DNA from 2 places in the Neobacillus sp. PS2-9 genome. Region 2 is predicted to be linked to the other one. Evidence: riboswitches for the same ligand, from Rfam matches in the RefSeq annotation. Region 2 holds a riboswitch; the other holds the start of a gene.
What was found. Region 2 has a riboswitch for cobalamin ahead of RCG25_RS15765 (DUF4430 domain-containing protein). Riboswitches for the same ligand answer to the same signal wherever they lie in the genome.
Positions count from the first base shown of each region.

Region 1: another riboswitch for cobalamin. It lies ahead of RCG25_RS12195 (ribonucleoside-diphosphate reductase subunit alpha); the one in region 2 lies ahead of RCG25_RS15765 (DUF4430 domain-containing protein).

Region 1 covers NZ_CP133269.1:2,413,276-2,421,896, forward strand. Annotated here, with positions in the region: gene RCG25_RS12180 (bifunctional metallophosphatase/5'-nucleotidase) at 105-1,853, shown strand; partial or broken gene RCG25_RS12185 (iron-containing alcohol dehydrogenase) at 1,982-3,157, shown strand; gene RCG25_RS12190 (acyl-CoA thioesterase) at 3,182-3,583, shown strand; cobalamin riboswitch at 3,687-3,886, shown strand; gene RCG25_RS12195 (ribonucleoside-diphosphate reductase subunit alpha) at 4,017-6,305, shown strand; gene RCG25_RS12200 (ribonucleotide-diphosphate reductase subunit beta) at 6,321-7,367, shown strand; gene RCG25_RS12205 (flavodoxin domain-containing protein) at 7,364-7,834, shown strand; gene pepF (oligoendopeptidase F) at 7,891-8,621, opposite strand, start outside.
Region 2 covers NZ_CP133269.1:3,108,230-3,116,850, reverse strand. Annotated here, with positions in the region: gene ribE (6,7-dimethyl-8-ribityllumazine synthase) at 45-515, shown strand; gene RCG25_RS15770 (5' nucleotidase, NT5C type) at 531-1,103, shown strand; cobalamin riboswitch at 1,423-1,610, shown strand; gene RCG25_RS15765 (DUF4430 domain-containing protein) at 1,739-3,535, shown strand; gene RCG25_RS15760 (DUF4430 domain-containing protein) at 3,591-4,325, shown strand; gene RCG25_RS15755 (energy-coupling factor transporter transmembrane component T) at 4,344-5,222, shown strand; gene RCG25_RS15750 (ABC transporter ATP-binding protein) at 5,204-6,847, shown strand; gene RCG25_RS15745 (ECF transporter S component) at 6,826-7,518, shown strand; gene RCG25_RS15740 (CBO0543 family protein) at 7,615-8,139, opposite strand; gene RCG25_RS15735 (transglycosylase domain-containing protein) at 8,316-8,621, opposite strand, start outside.

The DNA.
Region 1 (8,621 bases), 690 kb from region 2:
CCACGTGTATTTTATACGTGGTTTTTATGACGATTTTATACATATTCCTCCTTTTTCAAGCAAAAAATACATTTGGCTATTTAGTAAAAAATAGGAGGTAATATATGAAGTGGTTTTATAGAATAATTATGTACTCAGTAATACTTGCCCTATTTGGGTGGACGGAAAAGCATCAAGCTTTATCACGAGTTTTAGATAATCAGAATCATTACGGTGCAAACAAAACAAAAAAAGATGTACTTCAAGTGGCAAGGCAAAATCCACAAGGGGATCAAGGCCTATCCGAAGAATATCATGGACATCAATCTGAGCGTCCTGAAGCCAAAAATCCTAAAAAGGCAAAGCCACCTGCAGCGGACAACCGGCTTGTTCAAGTTCAACTTTTAGGAATCAATGATTTACATGGTCAATTAAATGTTACTCGTAAAGTAAATGGAAAGCCTGCAGGGCGCATTGACTATTTAGCTGCTTATCTAAAACAAAGAGAAGCGGTGAATAAAAACACACTTCTTGTTCAGGATGGAGATATGGTTGGAGCCAGTCCACCAGTATCGGCATTATTACAAGATGAACCGACCATTGAGCTACTAAATAAACTTGGATTCGATATTGGAACTGTTGGAAATCACGAATTTGATGAAGGTTTAAATGAACTCCTTCGTCTAATAAAGGGTGGCCCCCATCCAAAAACAGGGGATTTTGCTGGTTCTACATTTCCATGGATAGTAGCTAATGTAATCAATGAGAAAACAGGAAAACCTATTCTACCTCCCTATCACGTGATTAAGGTAAATGGAATGCCAATTGGTTTCATCGGGGTTGTAACCACTGAGACACCGACTGTCGTTGTACCAAGTGGTGTAGCGGGCTTAAAATTCACCGATGAGGTAGAAGCGATTAACCTCAATGTTGCTGAATTAAAAAAACAAGGAGTAAAATCGATTGTTGTTCTAGCCCATAATCCAGGTACATCTGGCCCAAATGGAGAAAATCCTACAGGTCAGCTTGTAGATATCGCCAATCGAGTGGACGATGAAGTGGATATTATTTTTGGCGGTCATAATCATGCTTATATGAATGCTACAATTGATAATAAACTGGTAGTTCAGTCGTATTCTTATGGGACGGCTTTTTCAGACGTTGATATTGAAATTGATCCGAAAACGAAGGATATTGTTTCCAAGCGGGCAGAGATTGTGACAACCTTTCAAGAAGGAATAGAGCCAGATCCTGAAATTAAGAAAATGCTTGAAGGTTATGAAGCGAAGGTAGAGCCAATTGTTAAACGGATAGTTGGATCTACATCTGATAACTTAACAGCAAAGCAAAATGAAAATGGTGAATCTGTTCTTGGGGATTTAATTGCCGATGCACAAAGAAAAGCGATGAATACAGATTTTGCCTTTATGAACCCTGGAGGTATACGAGCTGATATTGATCCGGGTGATATTACCTGGGGTGAGGTATATACGGTACAGCCTTTTAATAATGAATTGGTAAAAATGACAATGACCGGGCAACAAATTCGTGACTTGCTTAACCAGCAGTGGGGTACAAGAACTGCGATCCTACAAATTTCTGGTTTAACATATACTTGGGACCCTAATAAGCCTGTTGGAAACAGGATAGTGAGTGTCAAGCTTTCGGACGGTACAGAACTTGATTCCGCTAAGTCGTATACGGTAACAGCAAATATCTTCTTATCTGGTGGGGGAGATGGTTTTACTGAATTCACTAAAGCCCAAAATAAAGAAGTTGGTCCGGTTGATTTAGATGCGCTAGTTAATTACATTACCGCACAGCCAAAATCGTTTTCCTATCCACTTCAAAATAGGATACAGAGGGTACAATAATACAATAAAGGATGGCTCTTCTGTTTAGAGCCGTCCTTTTTCATTAGTTGACCTTTGATTTAAGTGGATAGAAGATTTAGAATAATCTATATAAACGATTTCATTAATTAATAGGGGAAGTGAGAAACATGGAGCAATTTATTTCACCAAAGAAAATTTACCATGGGGCAGGATCGTTAACAAACTTAAAAGATATATTAAAGGATTTACAAGCTAAAAGAGTGTATTTATTATCTGACCCAATTGTAAAGGAATTAGGTGTGATTCAACCCATTCTCAGCATCATTGAAGAGCTAAATATTGGAATTCAATTAGATATTAATGTTGTACCGGAGCCTTCTATAGAGGTAGGGAATCAAGTGGTAAGTAAAATTAGAAAATACAATCCTTGTTTAGTTATTGGTGTAGGTGGAGGGAGTGCTCTTGATTTAGCAAAGGCTGCTGCCGTCCTTGTAGAAAATGAAGGATGGATATAGGACTATTTAAATTTAAGCGGAACGACAAAGCTTTCAAAAAAGGGGCTACAAAAGATTTTAATTCCGACGACATCTGGAACAGGTGCAGAGGTTACAGATATCGCTGTTTTTTCTTTAGAGGAAACAAAAGATGTTATTACTCACGAATATTTGTTGGCTGATTATGCAATTGTCGATTCATCGTTAACTTACACATTACCACCAAGAGTAACAGCTGCAAGTGGCATTGATGCCTTCACACACGCCTTAGAGGCTTATACTTCAAAAAACGCCACTCCACTAACTGATATTTTAGCACTAGAAGCAATGAGAAAGATAATTGGGAGTATTCGTACGGCAGTAGAGAACGGTCAAGATCGGCCAGCAAGAGAACAAATGTCATTAGCCAGTTTATTGGCGGGATTAAGTTTTTTTAATGCAGGTGTGGCGGGGGTTCATGGTCTAGCTTACCCCCTTGGTGGCTTATATAAAATACCTCATGGGGAATCAAATGCTGTTTTATTGCCTTACGTCTATGATTATATATGGCCGGCTTGTTTGGAAAAAATCATGGCAGTCGCTGACCTATTTTCGATAACGAGCAAGGGGAAAAGTGAAAAGGAAATCGCGCAGGAAGTGGTTCATAGCTTACTAGACTTGGTGCAAGATGTCGGTCTGCCTACAACACTAAGTGCATATAACATCCAACGGAAGGATATTAAAAGGTTGGCTGAGAATGGGTTTAAACAGAAAAGGCTATTAAATAGGAGCCCAAAAGAGTTTACTATTGAAGCAATTGAGCAAATTTACGTCAAGGCTTATGAAGGAGTTATAACAAATGATAATTAACTTATGGAGAAGGGGGAAGCCTATATGTATAAAAAAGTCATTGAACCTCGTGTTTCTGAGACGGACGGGGTGGGTCATATCAATAATACAACCATACCAATTTGGTTTGAAGCCGCTAGAAACGAAATTTTCAAATTATTTACCCCTGACTCTTCCTTTAAAAATTGGAAAATGATTATTCTCAATATGAACGTGGATTATTTAAAACAAATATATTTTGGAAAGGATGTAGAAGTTTTTACATGGGTTAATAGGATAGGAAATTCCAGTTTACAGCTTTATGAGGAAATCCATCAGGAAGGAAGAATTTGTGTAAAAGGAACAGCCACTTATGTAAATTTTAATCTCAAAACACAACAATCTGAAACAATACCTCAAGAGATTAGAAGAGAACTGGAAAAGAATCTTTATCAACAAGATGAATGATAAAGAAAAAGATGCTTGATATTTTATGGAATATATACTAGTATTTATTTTAACCGCTTTATACAAGATGTTGTTATGTTTTTGTGATAAAAAACTATATATTGTGTTTGCCTTGAGAAGAGATGCCGTTAGGCTTAAAAGGGAATCTGGTGAAATACCAGAACTGCCCCCGCAACTGTAAATGCTGACGAAATGAGAAAACCACTGTATAAGAGAGTTTAATTGATTAGGCGCTTATACGGGAAGGACTCATAGTAGGGAGAAGCATAAGTCAGGAGACCTGTCTTTCTTAAGATGTTTCAACTTCTTCGGGGATTGAGAAGATGAAACGGTGGCGACAGGAGACACCAGAAATTTTTGCGTCTTCTCTACTGTTATCGTTTCATCCGCTCAGTTCACCTTGAGCGGATTTTTTTAATTTGGGGGAAAAATTATGGCCATTAAGGTACAAGAAGAGCTTGATTCTGTTTTGGAATCTATTAATCAAGCTGAACAGAAATTTAACATTGATGCTTCTGATTTTAAAAAGCATATAAATCAGTTGGGAGGAACAGACACAGACGTTAATAAGCAAGCACTATTCTATGCAGTTAACCAAATAGCACTAGATCAACCCGATTGGACTTTCGTGGCTGCTAGCTTGTATTTGCAGGAATTATATTGTGAGGCAGCAAAAAATCGGGGATATGAATCCACAAAAAAATATGGAAAATTTTATGTGCTCATTAAAATACTAACGGATTTAGGAATCTATTCTAGTGACTTACTAACCCTATATAGTAAAGATGAAATACATAGTATAGCAAAAGAGATCAGTCAAGATCAGGACCACTTGTTTAATTACATAGGATTATTCCTATTTGCAGATCGTTACCTTGCACGGGATTATGAACGGAACGTCTATGAGCTTCCTCAAGAGCGTTTCATGATTATTGCTATGACGCTTATGAAGTATGAAAAGAAGTCCATTCGCTTAAGTCTAGTAAAAGAGGCATATTGGGCTTTAAGCAACTTATATATGACGGTCGCAACCCCTACATTAGCAAATGCAGGAAAAAGCGTTGGTCAGCTTTCCTCATGTTTTATTGACACAGTCAATGATTCCCTCGATAGCATTTATTTAAATAATTGGGATATTGCCAGGTTGAGTAAAGATGGTGGGGGAATTGGAATCTATTATGGTAAGGTTCGTGCTTTAGGTTCCGATATTAAGAAATTTAGAGGAAACTCTTCCGGTATTGTCCCATGGATCAAGTTAGTAAATGATACTGCTGTAAGTGTTGACCAATTAGGTCAGCGGCAGGGAGCCATCGCTGTATATTTGGATATATTTCATAAAGATATTATGAATGGATTCCTTGACTTAAAAACAAATAATGGAGATGAGCGCCGGAAAGCCCATGATATTTTTACCGGGGTTTCTATCCCGGACTTATTTATGCAAAAACTTGAAGAAAAAGATGATAACGGTAGAAGTATTGGAGAATGGCATACGTTTTGTCCACATGAGGTAAAACAGATCATGGGCTGGAAAGATGAAAAGGGTAATCTTCTTGGATTGGAAGATTTTTATGATGAAAGTGATCACAAATATTTTACCGAGAAATATGAGGAGGCGGTAAGTAACCCACTTCTTCCACGTAAAACATATCGAGCTATGGATATTATGGCACGAATTATGGTTTCACAACTAGAAACTGGAACTCCATACATGTTTTACCGTGATGAAGTGAACAGGAAAAATCCGAATAAACATCTTTTAGGCAAGGGTCGTACTTCAATCTATTGCAGTAACTTATGTACCGAAATTACGCAAAATATGTCACCTACAACGATCGTTAACGAATTTCAGGACGAAGAGGGAAACATCGTAATGGTACGTAAACCAGGTGATTTTGTTGTTTGTAATTTATCCTCTGTTAATCTTGCAAAAGCTGTACCAGCGAATGTCTTAGAACGACTAATACGGATCCAGGTAAGAATGTTAGACAATGTCATTGACTTAAATACAATCTCAGTGGGGCAAGCACAGATTACGAATAAAAAGTTTAGAGCCGTTGGCCTTGGCACGTTTGGTTGGCACCATCTTCTTGCACTAAAGGGAATTCAATGGGAATCCTATGCTGCCGTTCATTTTGCAGATGTATTATATGAAGACATTGCTTTTTACACCATTCGGTCTTCAATGGAACTAGCAAAAGAGAAAGGGGCGTATAGTCAGTTTAGCGGTTCTGAGTGGCAAACCGGTGACTATTTTACACGTAGAAATTACCAGACAGATAGGTGGAATGATTTAAAGAGGAAAGTAGCTATTCATGGACTTCGAAATGGGTGGCTTATGGCTATTGCACCAAACTCTTCAACAGCAAAAATTGGTGGTTCAACAGATGGAATTGATCCTATCTATTCGGTGGAATACGCTGAAGAGAAGAAAAATTTTAAATTTAAAGTGACAGCACCTGACCTAAATCATCATACTTACACTTATTATCGTCGTGTAAGGCATGAAATTGATCAAGTTTGGAGTATCAAACAGAATGCTGCTCGTGGACGTCATATTGATCAGGCAATTAGTTTCAATCTTTATGTTCGACATGACATAAAAGCGAAAGATTTATTAAATCTTCATTTGGAATCTTGGAAGCAGGGGCTTAAGACAACTTATTATGTAAGAAGCACAACACAAGCTGAAATAGAAGAATGCGAGGCGTGTCATAGTTAATGGGAGGAGAGCTTAATGGACATTCATTCACCTTTATTAAAAGTTAAACTACTAAATCCGAAGTTTCCAAATAAAACGACAGGAATAATTAACGGGCAGTCTTCAGGATTGCTTAACTGGAATGATATCGCTTACCCACAAATGTACGATTTGTATCAAACATTATTATCAAATTTTTGGAAAGCACAGGAAATAATTATGCAAGATGATGTTAAGCAGTGGGACCAACTTAGCTTAACAGAGAAAGATGTATTTTTGCGTATTAATACACAACTGGCCTCATTGGACAGCCTGCAAACACCAACGATGTGCCAAGTGATGGATTATGTGTCAGATTCAAGTATGAAAGCCATATTTGCGGTGATTGCACAGCAGGAGGCGGTTCATAACGAATCATATTCCTATATTCTAAGTTCTCTTGTACCTTTAAGTGAGCAAAATGACCGATTCAATCAAGCTAAAAGTGATCCGATAGTGCAAAAAAGAAATCAACTCATATTAAATTCTTATGAAAGCTTTCGAGAAAATCCTACTCCGCAAAATCTATTTGAATTAGGTGTGAATTCTATCAATCTGGAGGGTATTTATTTTTATGCAGGCTTTGCTTTTTTTTATTATCTTGCCGGACAGCAAAAAATGTTAAAGACAAGCACAATGATTAGCTATATTCAACGTGATGAAATGCAACATGCTTATTTTATGGCTCAGTTTTTACGCATCCTTTTAACAGAGAATCCAAAACTAAATAATGATTCAAATATTGAATATATTTATCATACAGTTGGACAGGCTGTTGAGCTAGAAAAAGAATGGGCTCGTGTGATTTTCCAAGATATAGATAGAATTAATATAAATCAGTATGAGGAGTACACCGAATATCTTGCTAATAAACGTCTACGTCAGCTTGGTTTGCAAAATCTCTACGTGGACAGAAGCAATCCAATGCCGTGGATTCATGTTTTCAGTGATGAAATGATGAATGAAACAAAGTCCGATTTTTTTGAGCAGAAATCAAGGACCTATGCAAAGGTTACCCAATCCAATGGATTTGATGAATTATGAAAATAGCTATCGTGTATTCTTCCAAAACGGGGAATACAGAAGAATTAGTTCATTTGATTCAAGAGTTATTCAATAGGAAGAAAGTTGTTGTTAAACTTTTTAGAATTGAGCAATTTCCAATCAATGATTTAAGTAACTATGAAGCTATTGTGATTGGAACCTATACGTGGGGAAATGGAAATATACCACATGAAATGATGGGCATTTTTCGTGCTTTTAAAACAGAAGACGTGAAGAATATTGTTACTGCAGTTGTCGGGACAGGTGACAGTGGCTATCTAAATTTTTGCGGGGCTGTTGATGAATTTAAAACTATGCTTTATTATCACACTCATTTAGCTGTTACACTTAAAATTGAGGTTTCACCTCAGAAGAAAGACTTGAGCCGTTGCATACGGTTTGTTGAAATTGTATTGGAAAAAGTCCTACTTTATCGAAGTGATCTAAAGATAAAGAGTAAAAAGTAAAAAGTAAAAAGTAAAACAAGAAGAGGTTGCAATTGAGGCAACCTCTTCTTAAATAACTACTTAAATGATTCTTCTAATTCATCTATCAATGAACCTACAAAAGCCACAGCTCTAATGATAGGTTCTGGTGTAGACATATCAATTCCGGCATGTCTCAACAACTCAAGTGGCTCCATTGTTCCACCTGCACGCAGTACATCTAACCATCTATCTACGGCAGGCTGGCCTTCTTCTTGAATCATTTGCGCGACAGCTGTTGATGCAGTTAACCCTGCAGAATAGGTGTATGGATATAATCCCATGTAATAGTGTGGTTGGCGCATCCAAGTTAAGCTTGCTCCTTCATCTATTACAACCGTATCTCCCCAAAACTCGGTAAGAACGGATTTGGTTACTTCTGTTAATATTTTAGCTGTTAGTGCTTTTCCATCTTCAGCAAGAGTGTATATTCTACGTTGATATTCCGCTTCAAGTAAATGGGTGACAAAATTATGATAATAGGTTCCTAGCAGTTGAAGAACAACCCAACGGCGCATTTGTTTATCTTTATATTTATTGAGTAAATGCTGGCCTAATAGCATTTCGTTCATAGTTGATGGTGCTTCTACAAAATACATTGAAGGGCGCACATTCATTATTCGTTGATTTTTATTGGCTAAAAAGAAATGTCCTGCATGCCCAAATTCATGTGTTAAGGTAAAGCAGCCACGCATATTATCCTGCCAAGTAATAAGGATATATGGATGAGACCCATACGGGCTAGAGCAAAAAGCTCCTGTGGATTTGC
Region 2 (8,621 bases):
GCAATTTTAAAGAGTCAATATATAAATTATATGGAGGCATTTACATGGGACACACATTTGAAGGAAATTTAGTAGGATCAGGATTAAAAGTTGGAATCGTGGTTGGACGTTTTAATGAATTTATTACAAGTAAATTATTAGGTGGAGCACAGGACGCGCTAAAAAGACATGGTGTTGATGAAGCAAACGTTGATATCGCTTGGGTGCCAGGTGCATTTGAAATTCCGTTAATTGCTCAAAAAATGGCAAATAGTAAAAAGTATGATGCAGTCATCACGCTTGGTACGGTTATTCGTGGCTCAACGCCTCACTTTGATTATGTTTGTAATGAAGCAGCTAAAGGTGTTTCAGCAACTGCATTAACTAGTGGCATTCCAGTTATTTTTGGGGTGTTAACAACAGACTCCATTGAACAAGCTATTGAGCGTGCGGGAACTAAAGCAGGCAATAAGGGCTGGGATGCTGCTGTTTCAGCCATCGAAATGGCTAATTTATGTAGAAATATCGAGCAATAAGAAAGCAGACATCTGATGAAGTTTGGGTTTGATATCGATGACACATTAATAAACCTAAGAGAGCATGCCTTTCATTTGTATAATAAAAAATTACAGAAGGCTGTTCCTATTGAAGCTTATCTTAGCTTAACAACTCTTGAAATCCATGAGCCTTTCGGGTTAAGTGATCAAGAAGGGAGCAGGATGTGGCGTGATTCCTTGGAGGAGATTTATAACACGGACTGTTTACCGTTTCCACATGCCGTTGAGGTTCTGAACGAGCTTAAACTTGAAGGACATGAGATTTATTATATCACCTCAAGACCAGTGGAGCATTGTGAACGTACGAGAAACTGGCTAGTAAAGGCTGGTTTTCCCGTCGATGAACATTCTTTTTATTGCGGGATGAAGGATTCAGAAAAGATTAACATCATTAAAGATTTAGGGTTAGATTATTATTTTGACGACAAGCCCGCAGTATTGGAGACTCTTAAGGAGTCAGGATCAAAAGTATTAATGAAAAACAGCTCTTACAACCAACACATTCAACTGCCAAGAATACATTGTTGGTCACAGCTGAAGAAAACTCTACTTGAAGATAAAAAATAAAAATAGGAGAAGGCTATGTGTGCCTTCTCCTATTTTTTTATGGAAAACGACTAATATTTTTACAATTGAATTCCAATTTTTAATTAATTCCTGCTAAAATTACAAAATGTAGTGTAAAATTACACAATTATTTTAAAGTTTTAATTTTTTATCAGCGAATTTTCTGGGTTTATCGGCGAATCTAGAAATTTATCAGCAAATTTTCAACTGTTATCAGCGGATTTAAGAATTTATCAGCGAATCAAAAAAAGCACCAATATATAGATATTAAATGTATACAAACCTGACTATCTTTTACTATAATAGTGTTAACATAAAAAAATAGCTCGGTAAAACAGGTGCTAAGGTCTTAGATAGACTTTTAGCTTAATAGGGAAGTTGGTTAAAGCCAACGCGGTCCCGCCACTGTAAATGGGAGTAACCTAAACATGTCACTGTCGATAGATGGGAAGACTTAGGGAGCGATGATCATGAGCCAGGAAACCTGCCTGTTTTTGAACACAACAGCCTACGCGGATAGGAGAGTGTTAAGAACAGAAGCGGTTTCTCGTTTCCTCCTTAACGTACATAACACTCCTCCTCCTTTTAGGGGGATTTTTTTATGGCTATTTAATTAGGAAAGGAAGAGTTTCAAAATGATGAAGAAAAGAAATTTGTGGATGGTCATGCTGTTAATTTTTACATTATTCACGAGTGGGCTACAAGCTCCTGTACTAGCAGCCGACTTAGCGAAACAAGGGTCCATTACAGTTTTGGGATTGGATGGAGCCAACCCAATCTTAGCAAAAACCACTGTTCAAATCAGTGACACTGAAACAGCAACAGAAGCGTTAACTGCAGCTGTTGGTGAAAGCAATGTTGAATTTACTGATACCTCCAATGGAAAAATGCTCATTGGAATTAATGGGGTAAAAGCAGAAGGGACAAATTATTGGGCATTTTTTATCAATGGTGTTGCAGCACAGGTTGGTTCTGACACCTATGTTGTCCAGAATGGTGACCAATTAACGTTCCGTTTGACAGATTGGACAAAAAAACCACAGAATACGGTTTCGCTCAAAGTGGTTAATAGTGATAAAAATAACGTTACTGATCAATCAGGAATTGAAGTGATTGGAAGTCCAACTGCATTTCAACTATTACAAGTAATTCTTGGCCCTGATAAGGTTGGATATAGTGAAAGTCAGTACGGAAAAATGATTACCTCTATTAATGATATACAAGCAGAAGGGACAAATTATTGGGCTTTTTACGTAAACGATAAAATGGCCGAGGTTGGTGCAGACAGCTACCCGCTTCAACCAGGAAACCAAATTAGCTTTAAACTTGAATCTTGGGAAAATGGATCAGGTGATGGTAACACAGGAGGAGAAACAAACCCGAATCCTTCTGGTGGAACGCTTACTGAAAAGACAATTCAAGCTTCCGTCGATTCAGCCAGCAAATATGTGTTGAAGAATAATCTAGGCGAATGGGAAGTAATTGCCTTAAAACAAACAGGACAGACCATTCCTGCTACATACCTTACATCAGTAAAATCACTAGTCAGGGAAAAACAAGGGAAGTTCAATAGAATCACCGATACAGAGCGATATGTTCTCGGAATTCTTGCAGCTGGTGGTGACCCATCAAATGTAGGTGGCTATAACTTGGTGGAAGCCATTTACAATGGTAATGTGACAAAGCAAGGCTTAATCGGCGTGTCATATGCTTTAATTGCTCTAGATAGTGCGAACTTTTCCATTCCTGAATCAGCACAATGGACGCGAGAAAAGATAGTGAAGCATTTATTAGATAGGCAAAATCAAGATGGCGGATGGGCTTGGGATGAAAGTGCTACTAGCGATATTGATACAACCGCGATGATTTTAACAGCACTTGCTCCATATAGTAAGCAGCCTGAAGTGAAGGGCAAGGTAGATGCTGCCATCCAGTATTTATCCACACAATATCAAGCTTCAAAAATAGATAATAGCTCAACTGCAGCACAGGCCATCATTGCCCTGACAGCTTTAGGGGTGGATTCGAATGCAGCTCCATTTAAAGGACTTGTTGAATATTTTCTATCCTTCCAAAATGCCGATGGCGGCTTTGATTGGCAGGGAGGAGATGTAAGTGACCCATTCACTACTTCACAGGGAATCCAGGCGCTAGCTGCTTATCAGTTGTATACAACAGGAAAAGGCTCATTATATCAGCTTCCATTAGTTGAACAAAAGCCGGAAACAGAGAAGCCTGAGACTGAGACTCAAACACCTAGTGAGGAGGCACCAGTACAGACAACTCCTCATCAAGATAATGGTAGTAATAGTGTGAAGGGACATACGTTGCCAAATACTGCTACAGATAGTTATAACCTGCTCATGGTTGGTCTTTTGATTATGCTAATCGGAAGTCTAGTTTATATGAAGCAAAGAAAAAGATTTTCATAAGTGAAATATGGCCCCTTCTTCTATTTAGGAGGGGCACCCTAGAGGAGGCGCATCTATGAAAAAATGGATGAAAGGTACAGCATTTCTTAGTCTATTATTCGTTTTGTTCTCCTTAGTTGGATGTAGTTCGAATGAACAAACTACGAAGGAAACAACCAAAGAAGAAAAAACTGTTCATGTAGAAAAACAAAATGAAGAAGAAAAAAAGGAAGAGGCAAAAGTAGAACCGAGTAGTGAACAAAACAAACCTACGGATTCATCAACGGTTGCTTCTGAAGAAAAGAAGGAAAATCAGTCTACATCACCAACCAGTACGTCGAAGCAAACGAGTCCATCTAGTCAGCAACAATCGCCGACGACCAAAAAAAATACGGCTGTGACGACAAATAAAAGTAGTACGCCGACGACTACGCCCCAAACACCAACGTCGACTACACCGGTATCAAAGCCAAGTACCACCACACCACCAAAGCCGGCAAATACGGTAACGTTATCGATTGTTGGACCAAAGGATCAGGGCATCATTGTTGCTGCAACAAAAGTTAGTTTTAAAGACGGGGACACCATTTATGATATTATTTTAGCAACAGCTAAAAAACATGGTATTGTGATTGATTCCCGAGGAAGCGGGGCAACTGCCTATATCGAAGGAATTGATAATATTTATGAGTTTGATTATGGTCCAAAAAGCGGTTGGGTATTTGAGCAAAATGGAATTAGTCTCACTAAGAGTATTGGTGTTACAAAAATCAAAGATGGTGATCGGATTGAATGTATCTATACCGAATAACATAAGGGGGAACTGGGGATGAAAGGTCGTTTTGAACGGTTTCATCCTCTTGTGTCCTTTCTTTTTTATGCTGGGGCCATTTCGCTGTTAATTCTTATGCTACATCCCATTTTTCTCGGTGCGGCCTTAATAGTCATTTTAATGATTAACTTTATTCATGATCAGTTAAAGGGACTGAGACGCTGGTATATCTTTATCATCAGTACCTTCCTTCTCATGCTTGTCACAAATCCTTTATTTAATGAAAGAGGACGACATTTGCTTTTTGATATCAATGAGCATCGGGTGACACTTGAGGCTGTCCTGTATGGAGGAATGGATGCTGTATCTATAATAGGAATTATTGCGTTATTTATTTCGTATAACATAATCATGACGCCTAACAAGCTATTATTTTTGTTTGCAAAAATCCTCCCACAATTTGCTGTTCTTCTTATGCTGACTCTAAGGTTTATTCCGTTAATGAGAAGGAGAATGGAGGAAATCTCGATTGTTCAAAGGAGCAAGGGGAATTCTATGAATCAGGGGAAATGGAAAACAAGGATGAAGATGGGCATGCTTTATGTGCAAACACTGTTAACCTATTCGCTTGAGGAAGCCATTCAAACAGCTGATTCAATGAATGCGAGGGGCTATGGCCAAGGTCGGCGTACTTCTTACGAATATTTTAAGTTTAAGAAAACAGATTTCCTTTCAATGTCTTATTTAGTTGTTCTTTTTGCTATCATTTTATTTGAGCGATTTTCAGGCTTTGGTGTATTAACAATCTATCCAATTATGGAAGCTTGGCAGTTTTCTGTAATGGATACCTTAGCTTTTTTATGTTATTTTATGTTCTTAAGTTTTCCATTAATAGTAGAAGTAGGTGGAATGGTCCGATGGCGTTTATTGAAATAAATGATGTTACCTTTACATACCCAGGCAGTTCGGAACCAGCCATAAGGAACCTATCACTTACTATTAATAAAGGTGAATTCGTCGTGCTGTTCGGTGCTTCCGGTTCTGGAAAAAGCACACTTTTACAATTGTTAAAAAAAGAAATCCAGCCACATGGAAGCCTATTAGGGATGATGACGATTAATGGGGAAAGTCTTCAGGAGGCAAAGGATACTTCGAACAAAATCGGCTTCGTCTTTCAAGACCCGGAAAATCAGATGGTTGCGGATGATGTGCTTCATGAAATAGTCTTTGGCCTTGAAAATATTGGACTTTCCACGAATGAAATGAGAAACAGAGTAGCCGAAATGGTTCATTTTTTTGGTGCTGAACCATTGCTGCACAAAAAAGTGCATGAACTCTCAGGTGGAAAGAAACAACAAATTAACCTCGCTTCAGTTTTACTTATGCAGCCAGATATTTTGTTGCTCGATGAACCAACTGCACAGTTGGATCCAGTGAGTGCACGGGAATTTTTAGATATCTTAAAGAGACTGAATGATGAATTTGGGATGACAATTATTATTGCAGAACATCGCCTTGAAGAAGTTTTTACATTGGCGGATCAAATTGTCATGATGGATCAAGGAAGGGTGCAAATGTCAGGTGAGCCGCGAGAGGTGCTTCCTGAAATTTGGAAATCATCAAACAAGGTTTTTATTCCTAGTATTCCAGCTTTATTTTTAGAATCGGATGGCAAGGGAATGATGCCTCTTAGTGTTAAAGAAGGTAGGAAATGGGTTCAAAAGTCAGAGTTACAGCCTATTTATCTGAAAAAAAACAATCCTTTTAATTCACTCGGCGATGAATTGATCAAGGGGATTAATGTTTCATGTCGCTACGATAAGCAGGGAGATCTTATTTTAGACGAGCTTGATCTAAGTCTGAAGAAAGGCGAATTTTATGCTTTGTTGGGTGGAAATGGTTCAGGTAAGTCTACCTTACTCAAGTCTCTAGCAGGTTTATTGAAGCTGGAAGGCGGAAAAATTCTTCTCGAAGGCAAGCCCTTAAAAGGGTATAAAAACAAGGAATTAACCGGAAAAATTGGCTATTTACCGCAAAATCCTAAATTGTTTTTTATTCAGGAAACGATTGAAAAGGAAATCAAGGAAACAATGACACAATGGAACGTAACTGACATGAATGAGGTAGAGAACTTGTTAGTCGAGTTAGGGATTGCTCATTTGACATCAAGTCACCCATACGATTTAAGTGGGGGGGAGCTTCAAAAGGCGGCACTTGCGTGTGTATTATTGAGAAAGCCAGAATTACTGTTGCTGGATGAGCCAACAAAGGGACTGGATCCCATCTCAAAAGAAAATTTAGCAAACATTCTAAATGATTTACGTAGGTCTGGTATGACTATTTTCATGTCGACTCATGATGTGGAATTCGCGGCACAGTACGCAACCAAATGTGGAATGATGTTTCAAGGGAAGATTACCTCTGAGGATGAACCTAAGAAGTTTTTTAAAGGAAATTTCTTTTACACAACGATGATTCAGCGGATTTTCCGTGATAGAACGACAAATGCCCCGATGACGCTAGAGGAGGTTATTCGTCCATGCGTAGTTACAAAGGGCTAAAAACGATACTCGTCTTATTTACATTAGTGCTTATTTTGGGCTTTACTTATTTATTTGAAGATGCCTATTTATGGTTAAGCTTTGGTTTCGTCTTTCTTGCTATTTTGATTTTTCTCGTCCGTTTTGAACGTCGAAAGGTGGAACCTCGTGAGCTTGTTTTATTGGCAGTTTTGGCCTCGATTGCTGCCGTTGGTAGGATTCCGTTTGCGAGCCTTCCAAGTGTTCAGCCAACAACCTTTGTCATTATGATGTCTGGCTTTGTATTCGGTGCTGAAAGCGGGTTTATTATTGGGGCCGTGGCAGCACTTGCTTCTAATATGATTTTGGGTCAAGGTCCATGGACTCCATGGCAGATGGCTGCATGGGGATTAGTCGGGTTATCGGCAGGATGGCTGCGAAACACAAAGATACTGACTAGTAAAACGGGTCGGATTATTTTTGGAATTGCATGGGGTTATTTGTTCGGGTGGGTAATGAATCTGTGGGGGTTTTTATCAATTGTTCAATCAGGAAGCCCATTTGAGTGGAAGGAGTTCATAGTTTATTTAATAGGGAGTGCTACTTTCGATACGATGCATGCCGTTTCAAATGTAATCTTTTTACTTTTGTTTGGTGAGGTTTGGATAAAAATTTTGACCCGGTTTAAGCGGAAATATGGATTATTAAAATAAAGTAGTAACTTAGAATTAAATCAGAAAAAATTTCTCTCTGACCGAACAATTTCCCTCCTATTTGGTCAGAGATGGCACTACTACCTAACAATAAATTTATTTGAATAAATTCATAGGCACATTAAACCAATTCCATAGAAAAATCATCCATATTAAAGAAATTGCCCATGCTAGAAGCGGCTTCAAAAAATGAACTCTCAATACGGTAAACATGACAATATTAAAACAAATGGACCACATTAAATTCCAACTGTGATCATAATTTATTAAGTTTAAAAAATAAAAATTTATTCCTTCAATTCCACTATAAAGGAACACCCATAAACTAACCCAAAGGACTTGTTTTTTTATAGAATGGGGATAATGCCCAAGGTAAATAAGAATTGTTGCAGGATAAACTATGATAGCAATCATTAAATTGATGGCCATATGACCAATTAGGAATTGTTGTCCAAAATACACTTCTTGGTATGACCACATACGATAATCATGAAGCAAACTGTTTTTTAGTAAATCGCCCCCGATAAAAAATAAAATTGTGGAGTAATAAGCCTTCCAGTTTTTCCAATCTCCCCATTTAATTCCTGCTAGTAAAAACAGAGCATTAAATACAAAATGCATACAATCCCTCACTCATATATTTCCTGAAATTATATAAAGAGCATGTAAATGTCCACCTAAAGCATTCTATTATTTTTAACCAATAAAAATAAATTCATTCACTTTACAGATATTTCTCGTAGCTTCTTAAATTAGACAAGAGGCTGACCCCTTTGCTTCATGGTCAGCCTCTTCATTTATTGGTTGTATTTTTCTATGAGTGTGTTGAGTGCTTTTCCGACATTATATAATATGTTATCCAAGCCCTTTTTCCATTCAGGGGCTTGTTCTTTTATGGTTTCCCCTAATTTTTGCGCATTCTCATTTAATTCTTTGCTGATTTTCTTTGCTTGCTCATTAATCCGTTTCTTTTGTGCAGTTTCGCCAGCCAGCTGGGCATTAATAGAGACAACATCAAATGATTCCTTTGGAAGATGACGGCTTGACTCTTCCATAATTGCTTTAAAGATAGGTACAACATTTGAAGAACTTGAGCTAGGCAG